Puniceibacterium sp. IMCC21224: one gene and its partner. The main gene of each other region encodes a partner of the protein of the gene in region 2 in a complex. Links are inferred from orthologs where the notes say so. Each region holds a gene or a part of one and is shown on either strand. Other genes may lie near its edges. The genes, in order: ctaD and IMCC21224_RS15660.

What was found.
Region 1: the proteins of IMCC21224_RS15660 (region 2) and ctaD are in contact, whole or in part, in a solved structure (PDB 7CUB), measured with the Escherichia coli proteins. The link is inferred for Puniceibacterium sp. IMCC21224 from one-to-one orthologs.

The regions. Positions count from the first base shown.
Region 1 is NZ_LDPY01000001.1:1,887,459-1,895,917, forward strand. The notes cover bases 1,986-4,846. They hold ctaD (cytochrome c oxidase subunit I), read right to left. Parts: upstream 4,323-4,846; coding sequence 2,649-4,322; downstream 1,986-2,648. Other genes in these bases: IMCC21224_RS08660 (metallophosphoesterase), read right to left, coding at 1,986-2,537; lipB (lipoyl(octanoyl) transferase LipB), read right to left, coding at 4,553-4,846. Outside these bases: IMCC21224_RS08645 (GatB/YqeY domain-containing protein), read left to right, coding at 1-291; IMCC21224_RS08650 (hypothetical protein), read right to left, coding at 308-1,216; IMCC21224_RS08655 (DUF2244 domain-containing protein), read right to left, coding at 1,217-1,711; more of IMCC21224_RS08660, read right to left, coding at 1,746-1,985; more of lipB, read right to left, coding at 4,847-5,227; IMCC21224_RS08675 (peptidoglycan-binding domain-containing protein), read left to right, coding at 5,395-7,056; IMCC21224_RS08680 (bifunctional 4-hydroxy-2-oxoglutarate aldolase/2-dehydro-3-deoxy-phosphogluconate aldolase), read right to left, coding at 7,133-7,777; edd (phosphogluconate dehydratase), read right to left, coding at 7,847-8,459. UniProt on the Escherichia coli protein: Cytochrome bo(3) ubiquinol oxidase is the terminal enzyme in the aerobic respiratory chain of E.coli that predominates when cells are grown at high aeration.
Region 2 is NZ_LDPY01000001.1:3,361,807-3,370,338, reverse strand. Bases 4,657-7,590 are described here. They hold IMCC21224_RS15660 (cytochrome c oxidase subunit 3), read right to left. Parts: upstream 6,557-7,590; coding sequence 5,756-6,556; downstream 4,657-5,755. Other genes in these bases: cyoE (heme o synthase), read right to left, coding at 7,333-7,590; IMCC21224_RS28230 (hypothetical protein), read right to left, coding at 7,166-7,336; IMCC21224_RS15655 (cytochrome c oxidase assembly protein), read right to left, coding at 6,582-7,166; IMCC21224_RS15665 (SURF1 family protein), read right to left, coding at 4,994-5,662. Outside these bases: IMCC21224_RS15690 (FAD-binding oxidoreductase), read right to left, coding at 1-696; IMCC21224_RS15685 (MBL fold metallo-hydrolase), read right to left, coding at 778-1,611; IMCC21224_RS15680 (GNAT family N-acetyltransferase), read right to left, coding at 1,750-2,334; IMCC21224_RS15675 (pitrilysin family protein), read right to left, coding at 2,334-3,596; more of cyoE, read right to left, coding at 7,591-8,292; coxB (cytochrome c oxidase subunit II), read right to left, coding at 8,371-8,532. UniProt on the Escherichia coli protein: Cytochrome bo(3) ubiquinol terminal oxidase is the component of the aerobic respiratory chain of E.coli that predominates when cells are grown at high aeration.

The DNA of each region.
Region 1 (8,459 bases), 1.5 Mb from region 2 along the record:
GGGAAAATGGTCAAGCAGCGCCGCGAAAGTGCCAAGACTTATGAAGAAGGAGGGCGGTTGGATCTGTCCGAACGGGAGCTGGCCGAGATCGTGGTGATCGAGGAATTCCTGCCACGCAAGCTGTCAGACGATGAGGTGGCCAAAGCCGTGGACGCGGCTGTGGCCGAAGTCGGCGCGAGTTCGATCCGCGACATGGGGCGGGTGATGGCGGTGCTCAAAGGCAAGTATACCGGTCAGATGGATTTTGGCAGCGTCGGACCGATGGTCAAGGAACGGCTGTCTGTCGGTTGATCCGATACCCGGCGTCTCAGGGCGCCGGGAAGTCTGCGGCAATTTCGGACAAGGTGGCGGGGGCGGTGATGCGAAACCGTTCGACAAACCGGGTCTTGAAGCCGACGCGCCCGCGCCGCGCGCCAAAATTTTCCCCATGGTTCAGAACATAGAGCACGGCAGGCCGTGACAGCGGCGACAGCCGGTGACCCGCGAGCCGCGCAAGATACGGGAACATCCGGTGTTCGTGCTGCGTCATCGCCCGCAGGAACGCCCCCCCCTCGGACATCTGCGGATCGTGATATAATGCGGTGCACGAGCCACACAGCTTCCAAAACGGTTTGCGCAACGGTCGGCTCAGGTTGGGCGCATCCGCCAGCGCAATCGCGCCAGTGGCGTAGTCCATGACATACCCTGACTGCACCAGATAACCGCGCGCCTGTCTTTCCAGCATCTCAGCCACCGCCGCGCGGTGCAAAAGATCGTCGGCATCAAAGCTCATCACATACCCGGGGATCGGTTCCAACGCACCAAGGTGGTCACACAGCGCCGCCAGCTTGCGCCATTTGTCATTACCCGGAGTGGGGTCGTCAAACGGCAGATGGGTGATACGCGGATCGTCGGGCAGGGTGGGGCGGGTCTGGCAACAGATCACCGCGCGCCAGTTCGGGTTGGTTTGGTTCAGCAGGCTTTGCAGCGTGGTCGCCAGTCGCGCGCTGACGGCGGCCCAATCGCGAACGTGATGCGCGCCGACCAGCGGGATCAGAAATGTGACGATCTGCGCCTTGGGTCGCGCGTGCTCGCGCATGGCCAGCCGCAGCTCCAGCGCGGCGCGTTCGGACGCGACCAGCGCCGCGCCGTGGCACGACAGTTCTGGGCCAAAGGTGACGGCAGCAGCCAAAAGTGCCGCGCGCTTGAGCTTGGGTGAGGCTGGGATCTGCGCCATTTAGTGCGCCATCCGGCGCAAGCAGTCCGACAGATCACCATAGAGCGCCATACGCTCGTCCTCGGACAGAAAGGCACCGATCTCGACCTCGCGGCCTGCACCGGCTAGGGTGATGTAATTCGGTACCGGTCCGCCATCGGGGTGCAGCCTCAGTTGTGCCCAATAGGGATTGCAGTGCCATTCCCGTGCCGCTTTGCGCGGATCGTGGCGCACCAGACGCATATCGTCGGGGGTCACGGTCAGCACCTCAAGGATCTGCCGGTCCCGGTCATTGCGCCGCAACGCATAGTAGACCCCGCCAAGCGCCAGCATCACAAAGGGCAACAGACCCCACATCAGGATTGTTCCCAGCATCACAAACAACGGCAGGGTGGCCAGCGCAAACGTGCCCAGCATGAACGCCGCAAAGCCGCGTGGCGGCAGGGATTGATGCGGCCAGAGGCGCAGCTCTTGGGCCGGGTCGGCGGGGGCTTTCTGAATCCAGTTATATGGCATGCTGATCTGCTTCTAGCATCCGCACGCTCGGTGTCTAACGGGAATTTGCCGCAGGGCTGAGCCAGCCGGTCGTGACAGCCTGCGCCCAGTCGGCACGGCCATGGCCACGGGCGGCGTCTGCCATGCGGCTGGCGTCATAGGGCAGGGTACGGAACGTCGCGTGCCAGCCGCCCGGGCCGCGTTCAAGCAGTGCATATGAGGCGTCGGGAGTGCCGGTCTGCATGATATGAGGCACCGGGTGGATGTCATCATATGCCGGGCAGCCGACGCTGCCGGGGTTCACAATCAATGGCCCGTCGGGGATTCGGATACTGCGCGGAACGTGTGTGTGGGCGCAGAGAATCAGGCTGTGGGGTAGGTCAGTCACGTGTGGCGTGATCAGATTCAGAGGGGCGGCATGTGGCGTGCCGTCGGGCGTCAGAGTTTCAAGCCAGTAGGTTTCGTCATCCGTCGGGGTCGCGTGACAGAGCAGGATATCATCAATGGTCAATGTCGCGGGCAGGCTGCGGAGCCAACTCAGGTCACGCGTTGACAGCTGATCATAGGCGACCGCGTCGGATGGATGCATCTCATGGCGTGGGGTTTCGATCAGATAGCGGTCATGGTTACCGCGGATCGCGCTCAGCTGGCGGCTGTGCAGCAGCGTCGCGGTGCCAGCGGCATCCAGTGGGCCGCTGAAATGATCGCGCAACACCACAAGATCACTTACCCCAAACGCGTCAATATCCGCCAGCACGGCGCGCAGGGCGTCAGCATTTCCGTGGATATCGGCAAGTGCGGCAAAGCGGATCAGCATCCGGTGATTTGGGCGCGCCGTCGATGTCAAAGCAAGTCCGTTTCGCGTCGACGTCAAAATTTATCAATGATCAGCCAAATGCTAAAAGGCCCCGCACAATGGCGGGGCCTTTCCGGTGTTGTGAAGGGGCGAAGCGGACGCTTAGTGAGCGTGGCCCTTGTCCCAGTCAGACTGTTTTGGCAGCTGCTCGAACGTGTGCTCGGGCGGCGGCGACGGCAGGGTCCATTCCAAGGTATCCGCGTATTCGTTCCAGGGGTTGGCCTGGGTGCAGGCGGCACCTTTGCGCAGTGTCCAGACCATCACCCCGATGAAGAAGATGAACGAAGCGAAGGAAAGGAACGCCCCCAGCGACGATACATAGTTCCAGGTGGCAAACGCCTCGGGGTAGTCGATGTAGCGGCGCGGCATGCCTTGACGACCTAGGAAGTGCTGCGGGAAGAAGGTGATGTTCGCACCGATGAACATGGCCCAGAAGTGCAGCTTGCCTGCCCATTCAGGATACATCTTGCCGGTCATCTTGGGGAAGTAAAAGTAGATCCCCGCAAAGATCGCAAAGACCGCGCCCAGCGACATCACATAGTGAAAGTGCGCCACGACATAGTAGGTGTCATGGTAGGCCCGGTCGATGCCTGCCTGAGACAGGATGATGCCGGTTACGCCGCCCACGGTGAACAGGAACAGGAAACCAAAGGCCCAGAGCATCGGTGTCTTGAACTCGATCGAGCCCCCCCACATGGTCGCGATCCAGCTAAAGATCTTGACCCCTGTGGGGACCGCAATGACCATCGTCGCCATCATGAAATAGCTCTGCTGCGTCAGTGACATACCCACGGTGTACATGTGGTGCGCCCAGACCACGAAACCCAGCGCGCCAATGGCGATCAGCGCCCAGACCATCGGCAGATAGCCAAAGATCGGTTTGCGCGAGAAGGTCGCGATGACGTGGCTGATTATACCGAAACCGGGCAGGATCACGATGTACACTTCCGGGTGGCCAAAGAACCACAGGATGTGCTGGTAGAGGATCGGATCGCCCCCGCCTGCCGGGTCGAAGAAGGTGGTGCCAAAGTTACGGTCGGTCAGCAGCATGGTGATCGCGCCCGCCAGAACCGGCAGCGACAGCAGAATCAGCCACGATGTGACAAAAATAGACCACGAGAACAGCGGCACCTTGAACAGGGTCATGCCGGGGGCGCGCATATTCAGGAAGGTGGTGATCATGTTGATCGCGCCCAGGATCGACGATGCGCCTGACAGGTGAACCGCAAAAATGGCGAGGTCCATCGACAGGCCGCCTTCGCGCACCGACAGGGGCGGATACAGCACCCAGCCGACACCCGAGCCAGCCTGACCGTTGCCACCCGGAGCCATGACCGAACAGACCGCCATGGTGGTGCCCGCGACATACATCCAGAACGACAGGTTGTTCATGCGCGGAAACGCCATGTCAGGCGCGCCGATCTGCAACGGCATGAAGTAGTTGCCGAAACCGCCGAACAGGGCCGGAATGACCACAAAGAACATCATCAGGATGCCGTGACCGGTGATCAGCACGTTCCAGAGGTGGCCGTTCGGCGTACAATCCGCAACGGCGGCGGCAAAGAAGCGCGCGCCTTCCATGCACATGTACTGCACGCCGGGGTGCATCAGCTCCAGCCGCATGTAGACGGTGAAAGCGACAGAAACGAAACCGGCCAGACCTGCAACGATCAGGTACAGGATGCCGATATCCTTGTGATTTGTGGACATGAACCAGCGGGTAAAGAATCCACGCTCATCCGTGTGATCGTGGCCGTGAATGGCGGCGTCTGCCATGTGTGCCTCCTCGAAGGTGATAATTTGGGCGTAGACGGAGGACCGCCGCGCTTGAGTGTTCTCTGTTACACGTTCTAGAACTTGCGCACGTCACGGGCAATGACCGCTTTTGCCGCAGAGCGAACATTTTTGTCGCAGGGCCTTGCAGACGCGACGCAGTATCCCGTGAGGGAGGTGTCATGGGGGGGGTGGGCGCCGGGACACAGGTCGCACGCCATCGTGACGGGGGATCAGTCTGCGTCGGCTGACTGTGTTAGGGCAGGAAAGACCGTATCAAAGCTGCGGCGCAGGGCGATATCAACATCCGCCATCGTCACGGGCAGGCCCAGATCTACCAGGCTGGTGACGCCGTAGTCGGTGATTCCACACGGGACGATGCCGTCGAAATGTTCAAGATCCGGCTCGACGTTGATTGACAGGCCATGAAAGCTGACCCATTTGCGCAGACGGATACCGATGGCGGCGATTTTGTCCTCGGCGATGTCGCCGTTGACGGTCGCCGGACGATCCGGGCGTTCAATCCAGACACCGACGCGGCCTTCGCGGATATGGCCGGTCAGATTGAATTCGGCCAGGGTTGAGATCACCCAAGCCTCAAGATCCTGAACAAAGCGGCGCACATCGCGACCGCGGTTGCCCACGTCCAGCATCACATAGGCCACACGCTGGCCCGGGCCGTGATAGGTGTATTGTCCGCCGCGCTGGGTTGTATGGACCGGAAAACGATCCGGATCGACCAGATCTGATGCTTTGGCCGAGGTGCCCGCCGTATAGAGCGGGGGGTGTTCGACCAGCCAGACACATTCCAGCGCAGTGCCTGCGGCAATGGCTGCCGCGCGCGCTTCCATAAACGCCACGGCGTCGGCATATTCGGTCAGACCGTCAGAGGAGATCCATTCAATCATACCGGGCGACGTAATCCCGCACGCTTGACAGGTCAACCATTCATGGCGGACACTTCGGCAACTGCATATTTCCGGTCGTCGTTTATTAATATCTGCGCCGGTTTTTATAATTCCTGGGTTTGGTTATTTGGAGTCGGATGATGACAAGTCGAAATGGATTCAATATATTGATTGCTGCCGCAATCGCATTGGCGCCGGTACCCGCCCTTGCAAATGATGCGCTGATCGGCGGGCTCGTCGGGGGAATCATCGGCGGTGCCATCGCCAATCAACCGCGGCAGCGCACAACGCAGAAGGTTTATCGCAAATCCACGACGACCAAGAAAAAGGCAGTTTCTAGCGTCTCCTCCGCCACTCGGAACGCCAATCGCGAGTCGCAAACCGCGCTGAACTATTTTGGGTTTAATTCAGGAACGCCAGACGGGGTTCTGGGATCGCGGTCGCGTTCGGCCATCTCTGCCTACCAGGCGCATCTGGGCTATACGCCCACCGGTCAACTGACACAGTATGAGAGGGATTTTCTGATTTCCGCCTATTACCGCGCCCAATCGGGCGAGCCAGCGACGTCACAGCTTATTGCGTCGAACCCGCAGGGCGTGCGTGGTTTGTTGACCGTATATCGCGACGAACAGCTCAACGGCAGCGGCAATAGTGCCACATCGGCGATCGGAGGGCATTACGGTCTGCCCAGCATTGTGGCCCAAGCGGTGCACGAAATCGCCAAAAGTTCGGATCCGTCGGCGGAACAACTGGTGCAGCGGTCCGGTTTTATCCAGCTATCGGACATCAATGGCGACGGGCAGACAGATTACATCCTTGATACCTCGGTCACAGGCAGCGCGTTTTGGTGCAACGCGCAGACCTGTTCCGTGCGAGTGTTTGCCTCAACCCCGGATGGGTATGAGCGCAACGATTTTCAGGCGTTCAACGTGACCCCGGCGATGTTCACCTGCCAGCGTGGCCATTGCGCCAAGACCGGTTCACCCGAAACGCAGATGGTGGCGGCTCCGATGCTGCCCACACCCGCGCCGCAAACGCAACTTGTCGCGACTCCGGTGCCCACGGCACAGCCGGTGGTCAAGTCCGCGCCGCAAGTGGTCGCCGCCGCACTGGCGCTGCCCGATTTCTTTGGTGGTGCGCAGGCGGCGGCGCCGTCACTCGCGTCCCATTGCAACAAGGTCAATTTGCTGACGTCTACCAACGGTGGCTTCACCACCGAGGCCACTCTGTCGGACCCGGATCTGGCGCTGGCCGAACAGATGTGTCTGGCGCGGACCTATGCCATTTCGGCCGGTGAGGATCTGATGGCCAAGGTGCAGGGCGCAACGACGACGCAGATCGTTGAACAGTGCAAGAGCTTTGGCCCGCTGCTCAAGGATCACGTGGCTGCCGTTTCGTTGCAATCGCGCGACGAGGTGCTGCGCGGGGTCGCAGGTTTTGTTCTGGCGTCGGGCATGTCGCCCACCCAGCTTGAGGCGACGGCGCGGATTTGCCTGTCAGCGGGCTACAAGCTTGACGATATGCAGGTTGCAATGGGATCGGCGCTGCTGCTGGTGTCGCTGGGGAAGGCCCCGTACTCTGAAATTCTGGGTCATCACCTGAGCCAAGGCTACGGTGCCGCACAGCGCGATGATCTGGCGCTTGTATGGTACAAGGATGCGCTGGATGCGTTGCAGAGCGGCGTCACACCCGTATTCGCTCCGGGGCAACCGGAGCGGTCTGGCCTGATCCGAAAGGCTTCGATGATGCTGGGCGGCAACGCGTCAGCCGTGGTGTTGGCGCCTGTGCCTGCCTCGGCGTCGCTGCCTGTGTTCACAGTTAGCGAATAACAACGGTTTCGCTGTTGGCGGACTGGCGGCGGCTGGGATCAATCAGCGCCGCCAGTTTCGTTCCTGACGTACCATGTCAGTGGCCCAATGCTGCTGCTTCGGACGCCAGTTCGGTAATCGCCTTCCAATCGCCCTTGGCGACCAGATCTTTGGGCGCGACCCAGCTGCCCCCGACGCAGAGGGTGTTCGACAGGGCCAGATAATCCGGGGCATTCTTTAGGGATACGCCGCCGGTCGGGCAGAACCGGACCTGCGGAATCGGCGCACCGATTGCTTTGAGCGCAGGCACGCCGCCGTTGGCTTCGGCGGGAAAGAACTTTTGTACTGTGTAGCCGCGTTCGAGCAGCCGCATCGACTCGGAAGCCGTAGCGACGCCGGGCAATAGCGGCAGGTCCGCGTCTTCGCAGGCTGACAGTATGGTGTCTGTGGCACCGGGCGAGACGCCGAATTTGGCACCCGCGGCGATGGCTGCCTTGACGTCAGCCGGTGTCAGAAGGGTGCCAGCCCCGACTGTGCCGCCTTCGACCTTGGCCATCTCGCGAATCACGTCGAGCGCCGCAGGGGTGCGCAGCGTGACTTCGAGCGCGGGCAACCCTCCGGCGATCAATGCTTCGGCCAGGGCGCGGGCGACGCTGGCGTCTTCGACGACCAACACGGGAATCACCGGGGCGAGGCGACAAAGCGCTTCGGATTGGGTGCTGGCTGCTTGGGGAGTGAGCATGAGGTACCTCGGGATTTTTGGCCAGGGCCGGATTTTGCGTATTTTTGAAGAGAAGAAGCTGAAAGAGCGTCAGACAACCACAGCTGCGCCATTGGAGGCAAGGCCAACATTGCGTCGGAACACTTCGAACAATTCGCGGCCGACGCCGTGTCCATTGTCGGACAGGTCCGCAGTCGCCGGTGTTCGACCCTCGAAATCCGGGGCGAGGCAGGAAATTGAGCCTGCCACGGCATCAAGGCGGATTATGTCGCCGTCGCGGACACGGGCCAGCGGACCGCCCAGGGCCGCCTCGGGGCAGACATGGATTGCTGACGGTACCTTGCCCGATGCGCCGGACATGCGTCCGTCGGTGACAAGCGCGACCTTGAGCCCGCGATCCTGCAGCACGGCCAGCATCGGGGTTAGGCTGTGCAATTCCGGCATGCCGTTTGAGCTGGGGCCCTGAAAGCGGACGACGATCACAGTATCTGTTTTGAATTCACCGGCCTTGAACGCGGCTTTGACCGCGTCCTGGTTTTGGAATACGCGGGCGGGGGCCTCGATGATGTGGCGTTCGGGTGCCACGGCTGAAGCCTTCATCATGCCGTGGCCAAGATTGCCATGCAGCTGCTTGAGGCCGCCAGTGGGCAGGAACGGATCGGCTGAGGGACGCAGAATCTTGTCGTTGAGGCTTTTGCCTGCG
Region 2 (8,532 bases):
TTCGACCACCATCACGGCGGTCCCCGTGGCGGCAGGGATCGACGCAAGTTTGAGGCTGGCCGCCGTGATCACCCCCAATGTCCCTTCGGCGCCGATCAGCAGATGCCGCAGGTCGTATCCGGTGTTGTCCTTGCGCAGGCGTTTGAGCCCGTGCCAGATCTGCCCGTCCGGCAGCACGGCTTCGAGTCCCAGAACCAGATCGCGAGCGTTGCCATAGCGCAGCACGTTGACGCCGCCCGCGTTGGTGGACAGCAGACCGCCAATCCGCGCGGACCCTTCCGAGGCGAGCGACAAGGGAAACAGGCGGTCCTGATCCCGTGCCGCTGCCTGTACATCGGCGAGGACGACACCGGCCTCGGCGACCAAGGCATTTTCATCCGGGTGAACCGAACGGATATTGTTCATTTTTTCCAGTGACAGGATCAGCGGTGCCGCCATGCCAGCAGGTGCAATCTGACCGCCGACAAGCCCGGTGCCGCCGCCATATGGCACCACGCCGACCCCCGCCGCTGTGCAGAGCCGCAGAATGGTTGCGACCTCATCGGCGCTGTGTGGCAGGGCGACATGTGTGGCGATGCTCCTCCAGCGGGCGCGTGGTTCTTCGAGATAGCGCGGTTCGGCCCGGCGCAGGCGGCCGTCGGGCAACGCAGCAGTGATTGTGGCGAGGAATGTGTCATCGGCGGGGTTCAGCGGCATCTGGGTCTCCTGCTTTTCCAAGCGCCACTTAGCCCGTTGCGGCGGGGAACCAAAAGCCCCATTTTCCGATGCGGGCGCGCACTATTCGCGATCGCGCAACCATGCGGGGCGCAGCACCACCACAGTGGGTCGTGACGGCAGATCACGCAAAGACACCTCAAGCGAATTGCTGTCGCGTCGATCAATGGCAAAGACGTCGCTGACTCCGGTCAGGAAATAGTCCAATGCGTTGCCCGAAAACCAATGCATCGGGATAACGATGCTGGAGCGCAGACGCTCAATCACCCGGATCATCGCCGCAACATCCATGGTATAGCCGCCATCCACGGGCACCATCACCACATCCAGCCGCCCCAGCGCTGCGTATTGCTGGTCGTTGGGTTCCTGATGCAGATGGCCGAGATGACCGATGCACAGGCCCTCGACCTCGAATACAAAGATCGAATTACCGTTGTCCTCGCGCCCGCCGAATTGAGACCGGATATCGGTTGAGACGTTGCGCACCAGCATTTCACCCAGATCGAGATGATGTTCGATGCCTTCGCCAAATGGACCCCAGCCGGGCAGGGCGTGGGCAATCGCCGGATCGGGATTGGCGGTCCAGTGGGTGTCATGGGCGTGATTCATCGTCACGACATCGGGGATCAGCGTCGCATTGCCGACAAACCCGGTGAAATCCGTAACTGCATTCAATCCGCCGGGCGTCTGGATCAGGAATGACGCATGGGCGATATAGCTGATCCGCACGCTGTAGTCTGGCACGGGCTCCTGCCAGCTTGCCCTGTGCAGATATTCCAGACCCGGCGCCGCGTCGGCAATGGCGATGCAATGGCTGGGGCGGCGCGTCTCTTGTGCGAAGACAGCGGCAGGGTTCAGCAAACTCAGGGTCAGCAGGCAAGCGGCGAATCGGTTCATCAGTGGCACCTCCTGACAAAACTTATCGCAGCCGGTCCTGCCGTCTGGCCACAATCGCGTGGGTCACTATGCAGGCAAAGTTGCAACACCACCGTCTCTGGGGGGATTCGACGTGTACTAAAATGGCCTCGCTTACGCTTAGCCGGCGAGGGTCCGCCCGCGCCGGTCCAGTCGCAGCGCAGCATAGAGCACATGCGTGCGCCAGCGGCCGCTGATTTGCAAATAACTCTGGGCAACGCCTTCGTATTTAAAGCCCGACCGTTCAAGCAACCCGCGTGAGGCGACGTTTTCCGGCAGGCAGGCGGCCTCGATCCGGCTCAGATCCAGCGGGGAAAAGGCGTGGTGGGTGACGGCGGCAATCGCCTCGGCCATATAGCCATGGCGGACAAAGGGCAGCCCGGTCCAATATCCCAGTGTCCCGGCCTGGGCCGGCCCACGGCGGATATTGTCCAGCGTGATCGCCCCCAGCAGCATGTCATCCTCGCGTCGGATCAGGAACAACGGCAGGGCAGTGCCTGCGGCCACCGACCGATTGGCCCAGTAGACGCGGTTGGTAAACGCCTTGCGGCTGAGGTGGTCATCGGCCCAGGTCGGTTCCCACGGCGTCAGGAACGACTCGGAATCCCGGCGCAGCGAGGTCCAGGCGTTGAAATCTGTGTGCTGGGGCGGACGCAGGGTCAGACGATCCGTCTCAATCCTCAACTTGCGCCGCAGTGCAAGCATCAGGCGACCCGACGCGCCTGCAATTCCCCCAGACCCGGCGCACCCGCTACGGGACCATACAGCGCCAACGCCGCCGGTGCCGTGCCTGCCAAATGCTCGGCAAACGCTTTGACATCGCCGGTGGTGACGGAATCGATCCGCGCCACGGTGTCTTCGACTGGTGGCACTGAGCCCCAGATCTGCACCATACGGGCCAGTCGTTCGGCGCGGCTGGACGGGCTTTCCAGCCCCATCAGCAGTCCGGCCTTCATCTGGGCGCGGGCGCGGGCCACTTCTTCGGGCGACATATCTTGCGCGGCGCGTTTCATCTCGTCGATGGTGATATGGGCCAACTCACCCAGCTCTGCACCGCTGGTCCCGGCATAGATCGTGGTCATACCTGTGTCGGCATAGGCCCCGGTTGTGGCGAAAATCGAATAGCACAGCCCGCGCTTTTCACGAACTTCCTGGAACAGGCGGCTCGACATACCGCCACCCAGCGCAATGGAATAGACCTGAGCGGTGTAGAATTGCGGATCGCGGTAGCCCGGGCTTTCAAAGGCAAGGGCAAAGTGCGCCTGCTCCAGCGCCTTTTCGTTGCGGCTTTCGCCTCCGGCAAAGCGGGCATCGTCGGCATTGTCTGCATCGCGCCGCGCCATGTCGCCAAACAGCGCTTCGGCTTGCGCCACCAATGCGTCGTGATCGACCGCGCCGGCCGCCGACAGGATCATCTGGTTGGGGCCGTAGTGCTCTTTGACAAACCGGGCCAGATCGTCGCGGCCAAAGCCGTTCACATTCGACGCTTCACCAAGAATGGTGCGGCCAATTGACTGGTCCGGATACGCCTTTTCCTGCAACCAGTCAAAAATCACGTCGTCGGGGGTGTCCAGCGCTTGGCCGATCTCTTGCAGGATCACGTGGCGTTCGGTTTCGATCTCGCGCGGGTCAAACACCGGATTGCGCAGGATATCGGCGATCACATCAAGGCCGAGGCCCACATCCGCCTCAAGCACGCGGACGTAATAGGCGGTCACCTCGCGGCTGGTATAGGCGTTGATATAGCCGCCCACATCTTCGATTGCTTCGGCGATCTGAAGCGCGGAACGGGTCTTGGTGCCTTTGAACGCCATATGTTCAAGGAAATGCGCAATCCCGTTCTGTTCAACACGCTCGTGCCGTCCGCCAGCCCCGACCCAGATCCCGATAGAGGCCGATTGCAGACCGGGCATGTGTTCGGTCACAATGCGAAAGCCGTTGGATAGTGTCGCCAGTTGTACAGTCACGAGGGGATGCGCTCCTTGATGAGGGTTTCCAGCGCCGTCAGATCGTTGGTGGCGCGGGTCACCCGTTCCGGCCTGTCATAGAGGTCCGCCATGCGTTGGGGAAGGGGGGGCGGATGCCGCTGGCTTTTTCCACGGCATCGGGGAATTTTGCCGGGTGTGCTGTGGCCAGCGTGATCATTGGAACATTCGGATCGCGCTGCAATTGGGCGACACGGACGCCGACCGCTGAATGCGGGCACAGAAGCTCGCCCATACTGGCCTGCGCGTCGTGGATGGTGGCGAGCGTCTCTTCCTCGCTGACACGGCCGCTGTCGAAATGTTCGCGCAAGGTCTGTAAGGCGCCTTGACTGACCTTGAAGCCGCCGGTTTTCAGCTCGTCCATCAACTGGCCCACGGCCCGGCCGTCGCGATTGTAGGCATCGAACAGCGCGCGTTCAAAGTTCGAACTGACCTGAATATCCATCGACGGGCTGATCGACGGCGTGACGCTGTCGGTCTGGTACGCGCCTGAGGTCAGGCACCGGTGCAGGATGTCGTTCTGGTTCGTCGCCACCACCAGCCGGTCGATGGGCAGGCCCATCTTTTTCGCGATGTAGCCGGCAAAGATGTCGCCGAAATTGCCGGTGGGCACGGTAAAGCTGACTTTGCGATCCGGAGCGCCCAGTGAAACAGCGGAGGAGAAGTAATAGACTACCTGCGCCAGTACCCGCGCCCAGTTGATGCTGTTCACACCCGCCAGCCGAACCCCGTCGCGAAAGTCGAAATCGTTGAACATATCCTTGAGCCGGGCCTGACAATCGTCGAAATGCCCGTCCATCGCGATAGCGTGCACGTTGGATTCTACCGGGGTGGTCATCTGGCGACGCTGCACTTCGGACACCCGACCATGCGGGTAAAGGATAAAGACATCAACTGCGTCCAGGCCGCGAAACGCTTCGATCGCCGCCGACCCTGTGTCGCCAGATGTTGCGCCAACGATGGTCACACGCTCGCCGCGCCGCGTCAGCGCCTCTTCGAACAGCTGGCCGATCAACTGCATGGCGAAATCTTTGAACGCCAGCGTCGGGCCGTGGAACAATTCCAGCAAGAAGTGCCCTGGTGCCAGTTGCACCAGTGGCGCGCGCGCGGCGTGACCGAACCCGGCATAGGCCTTGGCAATCAGGTCGGCAAAGACTTCGTCCGTGAAACCGTCGCCGACAAAGGGGCGCATCACCCGAAACGCGACTTCTTCATACGGCAGGCCATGCAGGGCGCGGATATCCCCGGCGGACATCACCGGCACTGATTCCGGGACATACAGGCCGCCGTCGCGCGCCAGTCCGCTCAGCATTGCCTCTTCAAAGGTCAGTTCGGGCGCCTGGCCCCGCGTCGAGATGTATTTCATGTCTCTGAACCTCTTACTCCGGTTTGCGTGCGCGCCGCAAATAGGCGGCGGTCATCACCAGCCACACCAAGGCCAGCGAGAACCATGTGATGGCGTATTGCAAGTGATCGTTGGGAATGCCGACGGTGTCCACCGGCAAGGGCGTCACGCCAAGGTCTGCGGGCGACACCTCGCGCGAGATGATCAGCAGCGGTTCGGCTCCCAGAACTTGTGCCATCTGGTCAATGTCGCGGGCAAACCAAATGTTGCCTGCTACGTCGTTGTCGGGGGTGGATGAGTTGCGATCATCCGGCCAATGCAGATTTCCGCGCACCGTTGCCGGACCGCCGCGCCGTTCAAGGCCCACATCCTCGACCGGGATAAACCCGCGATCCAGCAGGAGCGTCCGGCCTGCGGTTTCGAACGGGGAAATCACCCGGTAGCCGGGACCGATCTGTTTGACGGACACCAGGACGTGGATTTCGCCGGGTAGGATCGTCCCGGTCAGATCGACCGGCTGATAGCGGTCGACCGCAGAATCGGGGCGTGCGGGCAGAGGTGCCGCTGTACCGATGATGCGGCTTTCGATCTGGTTCAGGATGCCTTGCTTCCACTCCAGTCGCTGTAGTTGCCAGACGCCCAGGGCGACGAGAATCGCCGCGCCGATCAGGCCGAACAGCAAGGGTGTTATCATTCGCTTCAACAAGGGGGCCCCATCATGCCAAAGGCGCGCCGGGTATGGCGCGCCTTGCTTTAACGGTTTGCGCTGTTGGGATTCAACCGCGAAACACTGGAGTCAGCCACCCCAGACATAGACGGCTGCGAACAGGAACAGCCAGACGACATCAACAAAGTGCCAGTACCAGGCTGCTGCCTCGAACCCGACATGGGTGGTTTGGGTGAAATGACCTGCCATCAGGCGCATCAGGCAGACAAACAGGAAGATCGTTCCGATCACCACATGCACGCCGTGGAACCCGGTCGCCATGAAGAACGTTGCGCCATAGATGTTACCGGAAAAGCCAAAGGCCGCGTGGCCATATTCGTAGACCTGAAACACAGTGAACAGGATCCCCAGCGCGATCGATAGGATCAAGCCCCATTTCATGTCTTCGCGGTTGTTTTCATGCACCAACGCGTGGTGTGCCCATGTCGCCGCCGCGCCCGAGCACAGCAGGATCAGGGTGTTGATCAGCGGCAGGTGCCACGGGTCGAAGGTTTCGATACCGGCGGGTGGCCAGACGCCATCAATTGCCGGGCTCAGCGGGCCCATCGGGTACATGGCATGTTTGAAGAAGGTCCAGAACCAGGCGAAAAAGAACATCACCTCAGACATGATGAACAGGATAAAGCCATATTTCAGGCCAATCTGCACCACCGGCGTGTGATCTCCGACGTGGCTTTCGGTGACCACTTCTGACCACCAGCCGAACATGACGTATAGAACGGCAACCAGGCCGATCAGAAACATCCATGGGCCATGATCGTGGAACATCAACGTCGCTCCGAAGAGCATGACAAAGCCGCCAACGGCGCCCAGAAGCGGCCAGACCGAGGGACTCAGAATATGGTAGTCGTGATTTTTTGCGTGCGCCATGTAAGGTTCCCTCGTTGGAAGGCGTTTAATTTACGTCTGTCTCGTTGTCCTCGGCCTTGTCCAGAGCGGCCTGCGTCTCTTGGGGCAGATCAATCTGATAAAAGGTGTAGGACAGGGTGATGTGGTTGATATATTTCGCGTCGCGGTCATTGACCATCTCGGGATCGACAAAGAAGTTCACAGGCATCTGCACCCGTTCGCCCGGCATGAGAACCTGCTCGGTAAAGCAAAAGCACTGGATCTTGTTGAAAAACCCGCCGGCCTCGTAGGGGGCGACGTTGTAGGTGGCCTGCCCCGCGATGGGGTGATCAGTGGGGTTGTAAGCCTCGTAAAAGGCCAGCGCATCTTCGCCGATGCGCAGCGTCATCTGGCGTTGCACCGGTTTGAATTCCCACGGCATGGCGCTGTCGGTTGTGGCGTCGAACCGGATGGTTATTTCACGATCGAGGATGGTGTTGCTGGTTCCCTCGGCCACTTGCGTGACACCACCAAAGCCGGTGACCTGGCAGAACCAGCTGTAAAAAGGCACCGAGGCCCAGGCGAGGCCACCCATCAGAAGCACAACACCGGCGGCGGTGGCAGCGGTCTTCTTGTTGGGGTCCATTGCCATCAATTCTGCTCCTGCGCGGCGGGGGCGCGGGTTGGCTCATAATCGCCGCGCGACACTTTGACGATGGTCAGGCCAAAGATCACCAACATGAACGCCCCCAGCGTCAGGCCGACGCCCAGATTGCGGCTAAAGCGGCGGCGGTGAATTTCGTGTTGTTTGCCCAAGCTCATGCGCCGATCCCCACAAGGCCCCAACCGCCCAGACCAAAGCGAGTCAACCCGGCCTCGATCAGGATCGCGCCGAAATGGGCGAAAAGATACAGCAGCGACAGCTTGAAGAACGCCCTTTCAACCTTGAAGTTATCGGCCTCGGATGCGTTTTCGTCCCGGCGCCAGATGTCATAGGCCCCCTTAAGGAACAATGCGTTCAGCACCAGCGCCACGGCCAGATAAACGGGGCCGCCGACGCCGGTAAAGGCGGTCACAATGGTCAACGCAGCCAGCAGGATCGTGTAGACTAGGATATGATTGCGCGTTGACCGGCGGCCATGCGTCACGGTCAGCATCGGCACACCAGCGTGGTCGTAATCCTTGCGCATGAACAGGGCTAGCGCCCAGAAATGCGGTGGAGTCCACATGAAGGTCAGGCAGAACATCAGAATCGATTCTGGCGAAATGCCGCCTGTTGCCGCCGCCCAGCCTATCATCGGAGGAAACGCGCCAGCCGCGCCGCCGATCACGATGTTCTGCGGCGTCCAGCGTTTCAGCCACATGGTGTAGACCACCACGTAAAAGAAGATGGTAAAGGCAAGCAGCCCGGCCGCAACCCAGTTGGTCGCCAGCCCAAGGAACACAACTGCAAATACCGACAGCACCAGCCCGATGGCCAGGGCTTCGTCGCCCGTGACCTTGCCCGATGGGATCGGACGCCGAAGGGTGCGCGTCATCACAGCGTCGATATCCGCGTCCCACCACATGTTCAACGCGCCCGAGGCACCACCACCGACTGCGATGAACAAGATCGCGCAAAAACCGACAAAGGGATGTACCGGCACCGGAGCGGCCAGCAGTCCAACAAGGGCGGTAAAGACCACAAGCGTCATCACCCGCGGCTTGAGCAGGGCAAAGTAATCGCCAAACTGCGCCTCGCCCTCATAGCCTGTTGTCTGGATGCTGGTGTCGCTCATGTCATTTGGTCCGATGTGCTAAGTCCGAAGGTGTGACCCGGACGGGAGGTGGGGTGCGCATATGGCACCCCCGCAGCATTATTTTGACGCTACGTCGTAGCCGAGCGGCGTGCCGGCATATTCCTCGATCGCGTCCTCCAGCCATTGTTGATAGGCCTCTTCGCTGACGACCTTGACGGTAATCGGCATGAAGGCGTGCGACTGGCCGCAAAGTTCCGAACACTGGCCAAAGTAGATACC